3 regions of the Paraburkholderia sp. GAS448 genome follow, and region 1 is predicted to be linked to each of the others. Evidence: predicted binding sites of a transcription regulator. Region 1 holds the regulator's gene; each other region holds the start of a gene.

What was found. Region 1 encodes HrcA, which represses chaperone genes, less so after heat shock. Its sites were predicted from a motif close to TTAGCACTCNNNNNNNNNGAGTGCTAA; they were not measured.
Region 2: rpoH (RNA polymerase sigma factor RpoH) is a predicted target of HrcA. The motif match lies at 2,312-2,338, and genes of this name have one in related genera.
Region 3: groES (co-chaperone GroES) is a predicted target of HrcA. The motif match lies at 2,116-2,142, and genes of this name have one in related genera.

The regions. Positions count from the first base shown of each region.
Region 1 covers NZ_JBNDKT010000009.1:210,045-214,245, forward strand. Annotated here, with positions in the region: gene P3T23_RS19005 (NAD kinase) at 41-943, opposite strand; gene hrcA (heat-inducible transcriptional repressor HrcA) at 1,174-2,256, shown strand; gene hemH (ferrochelatase) at 2,413-3,486, shown strand; gene P3T23_RS19020 (RNA-binding S4 domain-containing protein) at 3,542-3,949, shown strand.
Region 2 covers NZ_JBNDKT010000015.1:152,013-156,213, forward strand. Annotated here, with positions in the region: gene leuA (2-isopropylmalate synthase) at 1-935, shown strand, start outside; gene P3T23_RS25855 (nuclear transport factor 2 family protein) at 1,046-1,432, opposite strand; gene P3T23_RS25860 (acyloxyacyl hydrolase) at 1,482-1,988, opposite strand; gene rpoH (RNA polymerase sigma factor RpoH) at 2,389-3,324, shown strand; gene cydP (cytochrome oxidase putative small subunit CydP) at 3,641-3,901, shown strand; gene P3T23_RS25875 (cytochrome ubiquinol oxidase subunit I) at 3,891-4,201, shown strand, end outside.
Region 3 covers NZ_JBNDKT010000013.1:16,129-20,329, forward strand. Annotated here, with positions in the region: gene P3T23_RS23020 (SDR family oxidoreductase) at 1-564, shown strand, start outside; gene P3T23_RS23025 (hypothetical protein) at 564-1,082, shown strand; gene P3T23_RS23030 (hypothetical protein) at 1,175-1,399, opposite strand; gene groES (co-chaperone GroES) at 2,215-2,505, shown strand; gene groL (chaperonin GroEL) at 2,550-4,190, shown strand.

The DNA of each region.
Region 1 (4,201 bases):
AGCAGGGCAATGAGCAGGGCAATGAAGGCATTCCGGTCACTCAGGCTGGCGGGTCGTCTTCGAGCGAGGGATGTTCGTTCCAGTGCAGCTTCTTGCGAAGCGTCGCGTAGTAACTGTAGCCGACCGGATGCAGGAAGTGCACCGTATGACGCGAGCGGCGCACATCGATGGTGTCGTTCAGCTCAAGCGCGGTGAACGACTGCATGTCGAAATTCACGTTCACATCCCGCCCGGAGATGATCTGGATGCTGACCTTGCAGTCGTCAGGCAACACGATCGGCCGGTTCGACAGCGCATGCGGCGCGATGGGCACCAGCACGATGCCCTGCAACTGCGGATGCAGAATCGGCCCCGACGACGACAACGCGTAGGCCGTCGAGCCGGTTGGCGTGGCGACGATGAGGCCGTCCGAGCGCTGGTTGTACATGAAGCGTCCGTCGACATACACACGCAGTTCCGCCATCCCCGAAAAGCCGCTACGGTTGACGACGACGTCGTTGAACGCAAGCGCGTGGTAAATCGGTTCGCCGTTGCGCATGATGCGCGCCTCGAGCAGCGTCCGTTCTTCCCGTTCGAAGCTGCCCGTGAGCATCTGCGGGACGATCTCTTGCATATCGGAAATCGGAATATCGGTAATGAAGCCGAGGCGCCCGTGGTTGATGCCGATGACCGGCGTACGGTATGGCGCGAGTTGCCGCCCCATGCCCAGCATGGTGCCGTCACCGCCGAGCACGACAGCCACGTCGGCGCGCGCGCCGATTTCGGCCGGAGTTAGCGCCGGATAGTCGGTCACGCCGATTTCCTGGGCGGTGTCCGCTTCGAACACGACGTCGAACCCGCGCTTTGCTATGCACGAGGCGAGCGCCGTCAGCGGCTCGCTGATGCCGGGAGTGTTGCTGCGCCCGACGAGCGCAACGGTCCTGAACTGGCTGGTAACTTGCATGCCGGCATTACACCATAGGTATGCGTCGAAAAGAACTTTTCACATTGCACCGGGGGCGCGGTGAGCCGTGCCACGCCGCGCCCTGCATCGGACGCTGGCTGGACGGAGTGCGCTTGCCCGGCCCGGGCAGGTTTGTCGTTAGAATGATAGAAAGCTGATGACAGGTTGATGGTCGGGGCGCTGCCTGGACTTCGTGCCGTAGCCTGCGCAACGCGCCGCGCGGCCGCACGATGGTCCTGAAGCTTCCCGTTATTGCTCGCTGTCGCGCAGGCATTGCGCTAAAATTTTCCTTCATGCTAGATCCTCGCGCACAAACCCTCCTCAAAACGCTGATCGAGCGCTATATCGCTGAAGGTCAGCCGGTCGGCTCGCGCACGCTGTCGCGGTACTCGGGCCTTGAACTGAGCCCGGCGACGATCCGCAACGTGATGTCTGACCTCGAGGACCTGGGGCTCGTGATCAGCCCGCATACGTCGGCGGGAAGAATTCCGACGCCGCGCGGGTATCGCCTGTTTGTCGATACCATGCTGACCGTCGAGTCCGCCGCCGACGAGGAAGCCGTCATGCGCACCGTCAAAACGACGTTGCAGGTCGGCGAGCCGCAGAAAATTGTCGCAGCTGCGGCGAGCGTGCTGTCCAATCTGTCCCAGTTTGCGGGCGTGGTACTGACGCCGCGGCGCAGCCACGTGTTCAAGCAGATCGAGTTCATGCGCCTGTCCGACAAACGCATTCTGCTGATCATCGTGACGCCCGAAGGCGATGTGCAGAACCGCATGATGGCGACGCAGCGCGACTTCTCGCCATCGCAGCTCACCGAAGCCTCCAACTACATCAATGCGCACTTCGCCGGCTTGTCGTTCGACGAGGTGCGGCGCCGCCTGCGCGAAGAAATCGACGAACTGCGCGGCGACATGACCACGCTGATGCACGCCGCCGTCACCGCGAGCACCGATGAGGCCGACACGGGCGAGACGGTGCTGATCTCCGGGGAGCGCAATCTGCTCGAAGTGGCCGATCTTTCGTCGGACATGGCGCGCCTGCGCAAACTGTTCGATGTGTTTGATCAAAAGACCAGCCTCCTTCAGTTGCTCGACGTGTCGAGTCACGCGCAGGGCGTGCAGATATTTATCGGCGGCGAGTCGAATCTCGTGCCGATCGAGGAAATGAGCGTCGTGACCGCACCGTATGAGGTGAACGGCAAGATAGTCGGCACGCTTGGCGTGATCGGGCCGACCCGAATGGCCTATAACCGCGTGATTCCGATCGTCGATATCACTGCGCGGCTTCTGTCCATGACCCTCAGCCAGCAGTAACTGCCCGACGCGCCGCTCGTCCCTGCATGTCTATGATGCGCGGCATCGCACGCCGCGCCAATAGCCCGGAAGGCCAGGTATCGGCAGGAAATCGCGCCGCTATAATGGGTCCCATCTGAACCGTTTCAATCAGTACGCCACCAGAATCCATTGATCATGCGTTTCGACCTCGAGCGGCCTTCGCAGTCCGCCACGTCACATCGTGTCGCGGTGCTGCTGATCAATCTCGGTACGCCCGATGCGCCGACGCCACGTGCCGTACGGCGCTACCTCGCGCAGTTCCTGTCCGATCCACGCGTGGTCGAGATCCCGGCCGTGATCTGGCAGGTGATCCTGCGCCTGTTGATCCTGCCGTTTCGCGGTCGCGCGTCGGCGAAGAAATACGCCGCTGTCTGGATGCCGGAAGGTTCGCCGTTGCGCGTACATACGGAGAAGCAGGTGGAAGCGTTGCGGCACCTGTTGCAGCTGAACGACTACCAGGTGATCGTCGATTACGCGATGCGCTACGGCACGCCGGGCATTCCGGCAATGCTGAACCAGTTGAAGCTGGCGGGCGCCGAGCGCGTGCTGCTGATGCCGATGTATCCGCAGTACTCGTCGTCGACCACAGCCACTGCGTTCGACGATGCATTTGTCGCGTTGGGTCGCATGCGCAACCAGCCGGAAATCCGGACTGTGCGTCACTACTGCGATCATCCGGCCTACATCGCCGCACTGGCAGCGCAGGTTCACCACTATTGGCAAACGCACGGCCATCCGGATTTCGCAGCGGGCGACAAGCTGGTTCTCAGTTTCCATGGCGTGCCGAAGCGCACGCTCGATCTGGGGGACCCGTACCACGAGCAGTGCCAGCAGACAGCGGCCTTGCTGATGAATGCGCTGCGCGTGACGCCGGTGGAGTGTCGCGTTACGTTTCAGTCGCGTTTTGGCCGCGCTGAATGGCTGCAGCCTTACACCGCGCCGACCCTGAAGGAACTGGGTTCCGCAGGCGTGCGCCGTGCGGATGTCTTTTGCCCCGGATTTACCGCCGACTGCCTCGAAACCATCGAGGAAATCGGCATCGAAGTTCGCGACGAGTTCCTGCATGCCGGTGGCCGCGAGTTTCACCGGATTCCATGCGTGAATGCTTCGCAGGCGTGGATCGCCGCGCTCGGCGAGATCGTCGCGCAGCACCTGCAGGGCTGGCCGGTGGTGCAGCCGGTCGCAGCGCACGGGGCGGCGGTCGCATGAGTGTCGATTGCACGGTGGCGCGCCGCCCGGCGTCTTTTACTTTGGACGTGCTCCAGTGAATTACAAAATTTCGACCGAACCGGGTGCGCGCCTGCGCATCGACAAATGGCTTTGGGCCGCGCGCTTCTTCAAGACGCGCTCGCTGGCGACGGATGCCGTCGAAAAAGGACGGGTGCGGATTGACGGCGCGCAGGTGAAGCCGTCGAAGGATGTGCGGGTCGGCGACGCGGTCGAAATCGAGATTGAACGGATCGTGTGGCAGGTGGAAGTACTAGGAATCTGCGACGTGCGCGGGCCAGCGAGCATCGCGCAGACGCTTTACGCGGAAACGGCGGCGGGTAGGGAAAAGCGCCTGCTTGAACTGGAGCGGCGCAAGACGTATCGCGAACCGGCGGCCGCCATGCACGGGCGGCCGACCAAGCGCGACCGGCGCATTATCGACAAACTTTCAGGTGGGGATTGAACAGTTGTTCCATCGTGGCGTGCACGCCACCATACTCGGTCGTGCTTTCGTTCACGGCGCCGGACAGGCATATTGTCGTGGTGCCCGCGATGAGCACGAGGGCGACCACCGATATTGCAAACATCAGTTTCACGGTGTTCCCCGAAGTCTGCCGGTAGGAAAAAAGCGATCTGTCAGAGTGGTGAGGCAGATTACGCTTCGTTAGGGTAAACGTGCCTTTTCGGACGCTTAAGAGAAGTTTAGGTCACTGGT
Region 2 (4,201 bases), on a different contig from region 1:
CGCATAACGACCGCGGCACGGCCGTGGCCGCCGCAGAACTCGCGCTGATGGCCGGCGCGGACCGCGTCGAAGGGTGTCTCTTCGGCAACGGCGAGCGCACGGGCAACGTCGACCTCGTCACGCTCGCGATGAATCTCTACACGCAGGGCGTCGATCCGGGCCTCGATTTCTCCGATATCGACGCGGTGCGCCGTGTCGTCGAGCGCTGCAACCAGATTCCGGTGCATCCGCGCCACCCCTACGCGGGCGACCTTGTGTTCACCGCCTTCTCGGGCTCGCACCAGGACGCGATCCGCAAAGGCTTCGCGCAGCAGTCGCCAGACACGATCTGGGAAGTGCCATACCTGCCTGTCGATCCGGCCGATCTTGGCCGCAGCTACGACGCCGTCATCCGCGTGAACAGCCAGTCCGGCAAGGGCGGCGCGACGTATCTCCTCGAGCGCGGCATGGGCTTCACGCCGCCGCGCCGCGTGCAGATCGAGTTCAGTCATGCGGTGCAGGCGGTCGCGGATCAATCCGGCGAAGAAGTGACAGGCGACGCCGTCTGCGCTCTTTTCGCCCGCGAGTACTTCGAGACTGACGGACCCGCAGTGCGCATCAACAAGACCACCGTGCGCTGGGAAAACCGCGAGCTGAAAGTGCCCGAACCGGACGAAGCGTACACGGAAGGCCACGAGGCAGGCGAGGACTACGCGCGGGCAGCCGCACACGCTATGGCTACGGCGGCTCGACAGCCGGTCGAGATCACGTCATACGAATGCCTGCGCACCGCGGACGGCCGCACGGCGGCGTTCGTCGGCTGCCGGGTCGGCGAGCAGCCCGTGCGTTATGGCGTAGGGGTCAGTGAGGATGTCGCGACGGCAGCCGTCGATGCGCTCGTAAGCGGTGTCAATCGCGCGCTCTGGAAGCCGGTGGACCGGCGCGCTGCCGCATAGTGGTCAGAAGCAGCGCAGGCAGGCGATCGCTTTAACGCCGGCGTCGCAACATGACGCCGGCGTGCACAGCCCGCTCACGAGGCGGACTGACGAGCCCGGAAACCATCAGGTCACTCGAGCGCGCAACGCGTCGCCTGCCATGCGATCAACCGCCACTGCCCGGCCTCCTGGGTCTGAACTGCCGTGTAGGCGATCGGAAAGAGCAGTGCGCCATTGTTCGCTTCCATCTCGATCAGCGCGCGGCCCGTGACGACGCAGGTTTCGCTTCCCACCGTCAGCACTTCCTGAGACTGGATCTCGATCTGCCGGTAACGACGACGCCCGGCCGTGATCGCGTCGATGAACTGCTGCTTGGACTCACGCTTGCCGTTCGTATGAACATAGATCACGCTGTCCGACAGCAACGCGTCGAGCAGTTCTCCGTTTCCGTCGACCATCGCGCGAAAGCGGTCACGCTCCAGTCCCCGAATCGCCTCGATCACTTTTGCCGCCGCCATCGCTCAGCCCCTTTGCATCAAAGGGCACCGCTGCCGGCAGCCCCGATCGTCAGAAGTTGTATTGCAGATATAGCTGGCTGAAATTTATACCAGGATTCGGCTCTTTGATACCGCCGTTCGATACATGCTGAAACCGGAAGCCCGCAAGGTACTGCTGGCGACTGCCGAACTGCGCCCCGACGCCGACCATTTCGGCGAACTGGAATGCCGTCGACATCCTGTGCGATTCGGAGATGGCCGTGCTCGTCAGCCGCCGCACACCGGCCCCCACCTCGACGAACGGCCGGACCGCGCCGGCACCCTTGATGAAACGGATCACCGGCGTGATGCCTATTTCGCCGATATTATTGTGTTCGCCGCCGTCATCCGAGTGCCACCAGGACACGTGTCCCTCGCCGACGAGCGAAAAATGCCAGTCGCCGATTTGCCACCATGTCAGATCCGGATCCCAGACGAAGCCGAGGTCGAGCTTGCGAATGTGGGCCGCCGAGCCGCCGGCGATCTGGATCCCGAACTGATCCGCGGCCGCGATTCGCGAAACCCCAAAGAGGGCCAATACAAGAGTGCCTCACAGGGTCCAGCCGCGCGGTGATTTTTTCTTGTACATCCGACACCGTTGCCTCAGATTGAGGGGATACCGCCGTGCGGCTGTCGATATTTAGAGAGAAGATGGATGAAATGAACCTTACGCACCTCCATCAGTTTTGGCAAACAGCCACTTAAAGATGCGCAAAAAGTGGTTATCTGGTCCTTCCAGGCGACGGCGCCCGGTAACGGGTGCGGGGGTCAGCAGGGTTCGTGGAGTGAGCCTACAATACTATTAGAGGTGACGTTCCAATAGTTTTTACGGAACTTCGATGACCCTACCCGTTCTAAGTATTAGCACTCCACTTACCGGAGTGCTAACATCCACCGAGAAGTCGTTTCCGGCTTCCTGTTTCTGAGGAGTTTTATACGTGAGCAACGCATTGACCCTTCCGAGTACTCTGAGCCCGTCGTCGGCTAAGGCCGCTCCGGCAGGTGCACTGGCGCTCGCGCATTTTTCGCTGCTGCCCGGCCAGCTGGGCAATATCGACGCCTACATCCAGGCCGTTAACCGGATTCCGATGCTGACGCCGGCGGAAGAACGCCAGTTCGCCACTGAATTCCGCGAGCAGAACAATCTCGAGTCTGCGCGCCGTCTTGTCCTGTCGCATCTGCGCCTCGTCGTGTCGATCGCGCGCAACTACCTCGGCTACGGCCTGCCGCATGCAGACCTGATCCAGGAAGGCAATATCGGTCTGATGAAGGCCGTGAAGCGCTTCGATCCGGCGCAGAACGTGCGTCTCGTGTCGTATGCGATGCACTGGATCAAGGCTGAGATTCACGAGTACATCCTGCGCAACTGGCGCATGGTGAAGGTCGCGACTACCAAGGCGCAGCGCAAGCTGTTCTTCAACCTGCGCAGCCACAAGCAAGGCTTCCAGGCATTTACGCCTGAAGAAATCGACGGTCTTGCCAATGAACTGAACGTCAAGCGCGAAGAAGTGGCCGAAATGGAAACGCGTCTGTCCGGCGGCGATATCGCGCTGGAGGGTCAGGTCGAGGATGGCGAAGAGGCTTACTCGCCGATCGCCTGGCTCGCCGATTCGCACAATGAGCCGACAGCCGTACTCGCCGCACGTCAGCGCGACAAGCTGCAAAGCGACGGCATCGCCAGCGCGCTCGAATCGCTCGACGCCCGTAGCCGCCGCATCATCGAGGCACGCTGGCTGCACGTCGAGGACGACGGTTCGGGCGGCTCGACGCTGCACGAACTGGCCGACGAGTTCGGTGTATCGGCTGAACGCATCCGCCAGATCGAGGCGAGCGCAATGAAGAAAATGCGTAGTGCGTTGAACGAATACGCATAACAGGCAATACCGCTGCTGCCGGCCTGTTCGGTGCAGCAGGCAGGTACCCGGGCCCTGCGATCGAAAGATCGCAGGGCCTTTTTTATTGGAATCGCGTTCTGTTTGCGGGTCGTTTCCGGTTCACCTGAATGCCTTTTTGTTGACGTAGAGCAAACCCCGCGGTGATACTGGTTTCGCGGGTTCCTCCTCGCGACCCTATGCCGCAGCGCTGACCTCACGCGCGGACTATCCCGCTCCTAGAATTCCGTTATGCATTCGCCTGGCTGCGTCGAGCGGCCCGACCGGTGTCCCTCACATGGAGCCGTATCGAACGATCATGACCATAACGTTGAACCACAGGAGTCCCTCCCCCCGGAGCCTGCGCGGGCGCTGCGCCGCTTGGGCGCGCGGCCCGACCTTTGCACGCGACATCGTCATCGTGCTCGCGATCAAGTTCGCGCTGCTGATGATCCTCAAATACGCATTCTTCAATCATCCGCAGGCGGATCACATGTCGATGCCGCCCGCGCAAGTCGCGCAGGCGCTGTTCGACATCCCTGCCTCGCACCCGTCCCAAGGTGATCCACATGCCCGCTAGCGAAGTCGTCGATCTCTCGCGCCTACAGTTCGCCGTCACGGCGCTCTATCACTTCCTCTTCGTTCCCTTGACGCTCGGCCTGTCGTGGCTGCTCGTCATCATGGAGTCGGTCTATGTCATGACCGGCAAAGAGATCTACAAGGACATGACCCAGTTCTGGGGCAAGCTCTTCGGGATCAATTTCGCGATGGGCGTCGCAACCGGCCTCACGCTCGAATTCCAGTTCGGCACCAACTGGTCGTACTACTCGCACTACGTCGGCGATATCTTCGGCGTGCCGCTCGCCGTCGAAGGGCTGAT
Region 3 (4,201 bases), on a different contig from region 1:
GTGTTCGACACCAACCTGTTCGGTGCGCAACGCGTGAACCGCGCGGTGCTGCCCTACATGCGCCAGCAGGAGTCGGGCCTCGTGCTGTGGATCAGCAGCACGACGACCAAAGGCGGTTTCCCTCCGTTCATGGGCCCGTACGGTGCGGCCAAGGCGGCGATGGATTCGCTGGCCGTGACGTTGTCGTACGAACTGGCGCGCTTTGGCGTAGAGACCTCGATTGTCGTGCCGGGCGCCTTCACGAGCGGCACCGACCACTTCCCGAGCGCCGGCAAGCCCGCCGATACAGCGACGGCCGAAGCCTATTCGCGCTACGACGGGGTAATGGACCAGCTCGGCGCGCGTCTGACGGCGCTGACTCCGCCCGACGCGGATCCGAAAGCGGTGGCGGACGAAGTGGTGCGCATCGTCGGACTGCAAAAAGGCATGCGCCCGATGCGCTCGGTGATCGACTTCGTCGGCGATGGCGCGAAGGAAGTACTCGAAGTCTCGGAGCGCGTGCGGATCGAGTTCGCGAAGCGGATCGGGATGGGCGATCTGCTCGAAGCGAACGTGAGAGCGTGATGGACGCGAGGCGCATCGTTTGCGGCGTCCTGCTTGCCTGGCTGTGGCTGGCCGCCGCGTGCGGCCAGTCGACCCGTGCAGGAGAGGAGGGCAACACCATGAAAGCATCGACGACGTATTTATATCTGCTCAGAAAGACACCGTTCTTCACGGGTCTCGACACGCAGCAGTTACGCTGGACCATCGACCACTCGCGCGAATGGGAAGCGCAACCAGACACGGTGATCGCGGAGTGTGGCGGGGCAGACGACTTCTGGATTCTTCTGGACGGCCGCTGGCAGGTCGAGCGCGATGGCCGCGCATTCCCGGCCGGTCATGCCGACGCGGGCAAATGGTTCAGCGCATCGGAAGGTGGCGGAGCCTGCCGGTTGGTCACGACGGAACACAGCTATGTGATGAAGATCGCCCGCGCAGACATGGACGACATGCTCGCCCGCGGCTTTGCGTTCGGTTCGCATTTGCAGCAGGGCCGCGCGTACTACGCGACGATATTCGCGGCGACCGCGGCGGTTCATTGAGCGGCAAAGCGGGGGGGAAAAAGGGGGCGTTTTCGATGAAGCGACCTCAGGCCAGTCGCTTGCCAGGCGACCAGCCCAGGGGCGATTAAAAGTCAGGCTTGCGGCGCGGCATTGTCCGTATCTTGCGCGCCGCTTTCTTCTTCTTTCTTTTCTTCGTCTTTCTTTTCTACCAGCGATTCGAGCGCACCAGCGACTTTAAATCCGGCAACCGCTGCAAGGCCTTCCGTCAGGAGCGAAGCATCTGGATCGACCTTCTTCGTTCCTTCGACTGCCGCAACCGCACCTGCGATCTCACCTACCGTATCCAGAATTCCCATGACAATCACCGTATATGTTGAGCGTAAATGCGAACTGCTTCACGAACATCGAAGAGCACTGCGGTTGCAGACTCTATTGGCATTTCCCAACGGCGACGCTGTTGCTTCTGTCAGAGCAACCGCTATTGCGTGTCGCTTGCCGAAGGTGCGACCTTGACGCGATGCGTTGCGCTGATGGCAGCACCAGCGCGCGCCGTCGTGATCGACAATACCATCTCGTAAATAGCGAAACTGTCAAACTTTGTTATTTCTGGCGCCTCCTCGGACCCTCGGCATCGATGATGAACTGTCACGCCGCTTCCCGTCAGATGCGGGATTCCCGCCCGCCCGCGCCGCCGCCGGCCCGGAGTCAGACCACAGCCCGCGCTTCGCGCAATCCCTGGGTGGTACGGCGACTGGTACTCACCGGAACGATGCGCGTCGGCGAGCATTCCCGGTCAATCGCAACGATGGGGATTTCCCTGGTATGGCGAACTTCGGCACCGGTTGCGGCGTACCGCACATCCAGGATATGGGGCGGCAGATCGTCCAGACGGGGATCCAAAGGGGCGTCGGTAGAAATCATAAATATATGATTTCAAAGTGAAATGGTGCGATTTTGGCAGCCTTTACTTCGGCGCGAAGTCTGAGCGTTGACGATCAAGGTCCACAGCCAGGCGAATCTCGACAAGACACATTGCACCGCTTCTTGAATTTGTCACCGCCCGTCCATATAATTAGCACTCGCTGCACGAGAGTGCTAACAACATTTCCGGTTGGCTACGCCAGCCGGGTTTTCTCAGCGTTCTTCAGTCTCAATCAAGAGAGGAGTATGTATGAACCTTCGTCCTTTGCATGATCGCGTGATCGTCAAGCGTCTGGATCAAGAAACCAAGACCGCGTCGGGCATCGTGATCCCCGAAGCCGCAGCGGAAAAGCCGGATCAAGGCGAAATCCTCGCAGTCGGCCCGGGCAAGCGCGACGACAAGGGCGCCCAGATCGCCCTCGACGTGAAGGTCGGCGATCGCGTCCTGTTCGGCAAGTACGCTGGCCAGACCGTCAAGGTCGACGGCAACGAACTGCTCGTGATGCGCGAAGAAGACATCATGGCCGTGGTCCAGAAGTAATTCGCCGCCCCGGTTATATCCCAGAGAATTCAAGGAGTTAGAAGATGGCAGCTAAAGACGTCGTATTCGGTGATTCCGCCCGTGCCAAGATGGTTGAAGGCGTGAACATCCTCGCGAACGCTGTGAAGGTCACGCTGGGTCCGAAGGGCCGCAACGTGGTGCTCGAGCGCAGCTTCGGCGGCCCGACGGTCACCAAGGACGGTGTGTCGGTCGCGAAGGAAATCGAGCTGAAAGACAAGCTCCAGAACATGGGCGCACAAATGGTCAAGGAAGTCGCTTCCAAGACCAGCGACAACGCAGGCGACGGCACGACGACCGCAACGGTCCTCGCACAGTCGATCGTCCGCGAAGGCATGAAGTACGTCGCATCGGGCATGAACCCGATGGACCTGAAGCGCGGCATCGACAAGGCTGTCACCGCAGCGATCGAAGAACTGCGCAAGATCAGCAAGCCGTGCACGACGAACAAGGAAATCGCCCAGGTTGGCGCGATCTCCGCGAACAGCGATTCGTCGATCGGTGACCGCATCGCTGAAGCGATGGACAAGGTCGGCAAGGAAGGCGTCATCACCGTTGAAGACGGCAAGTCGCTGCAAGACGAACTCGACGTCGTCGAAGGTATGCAGTTCGACCGCGGCTACCTGTCGCCGTACTTCATCAACAACCCGGACAAGCAGGTTGCTGTGCTCGAGAACCCGTTCGTGCTGCTGCACGACAAGAAGGTGTCGAACATCCGTGATCTGCTGCCGGTGCTCGAGCAAGTCGCAAAGGCTGGCCGACCGCTCTTGATCATCGCTGAAGACGTGGAAGGCGAAGCGCTGGCTACGCTGGTGGTCAACAACATCCGCGGTATCCTGAAGACCGTTGCTGTCAAGGCTCCTGGCTTCGGCGACCGTCGCAAGGCCATGCTCGAAGACATCGCTATCCTGACGGGTGGCCAGGTCATCGCTGAAGAAACCGGCCTGACGCTCGAAAAGGCAACGCTGGCTGAACTGGGTCAAGCGAAGCGCATCGAAGTGGGCAAGGAAAACACGACGATCATCGACGGCGCTGGCGAAGCTGCGAACATCGAAGCGCGTGTCAAGCAAGTGCGCACGCAGATCGAAGAAGCAACGTCGGACTACGACCGTGAAAAGCTGCAGGAGCGCGTGGCCAAGCTGGCTGGCGGCGTTGCAGTGATCAAGGTCGGCGCTGCGACCGAAGTCGAAATGAAGGAAAAGAAGGCACGTGTCGAAGACGCACTGCACGCAACGCGCGCAGCTGTGGAAGAAGGCATCGTTGCTGGTGGCGGCGTCGCGCTGATCCGCGCACGCTCGGCAATCTCTGGTCTGAAGGGCGATAACGCAGACCAGGACGCAGGTATCAAGATCGTTCTGCGCGCAATGGAAGAACCGCTGCGCCAGATCGTCTCGAACGGCGGCGAAGAAGCCAGCGTCGTGGTGGCAGCAGTTGCAGCAGGCAAGGGCAACTTCGGCTACAACGCAGCAACGGGCGAGTATGTCGACCTGGTCGACGCAGGTGTTGTGGATCCGACGAAGGTGACGCGCACGGCGCTGCAAAACGCAGCTTCGGTCGCAGGTCTCCTGTTGACGACCGACGCAGCTGTCTGCGAACTGCCGAAGGAAGATGCACCGATGGGCGGCGGAATGCCTGGCGGCATGGGCGGTATGGGCATGGACATGTAATTTCGGTTCGA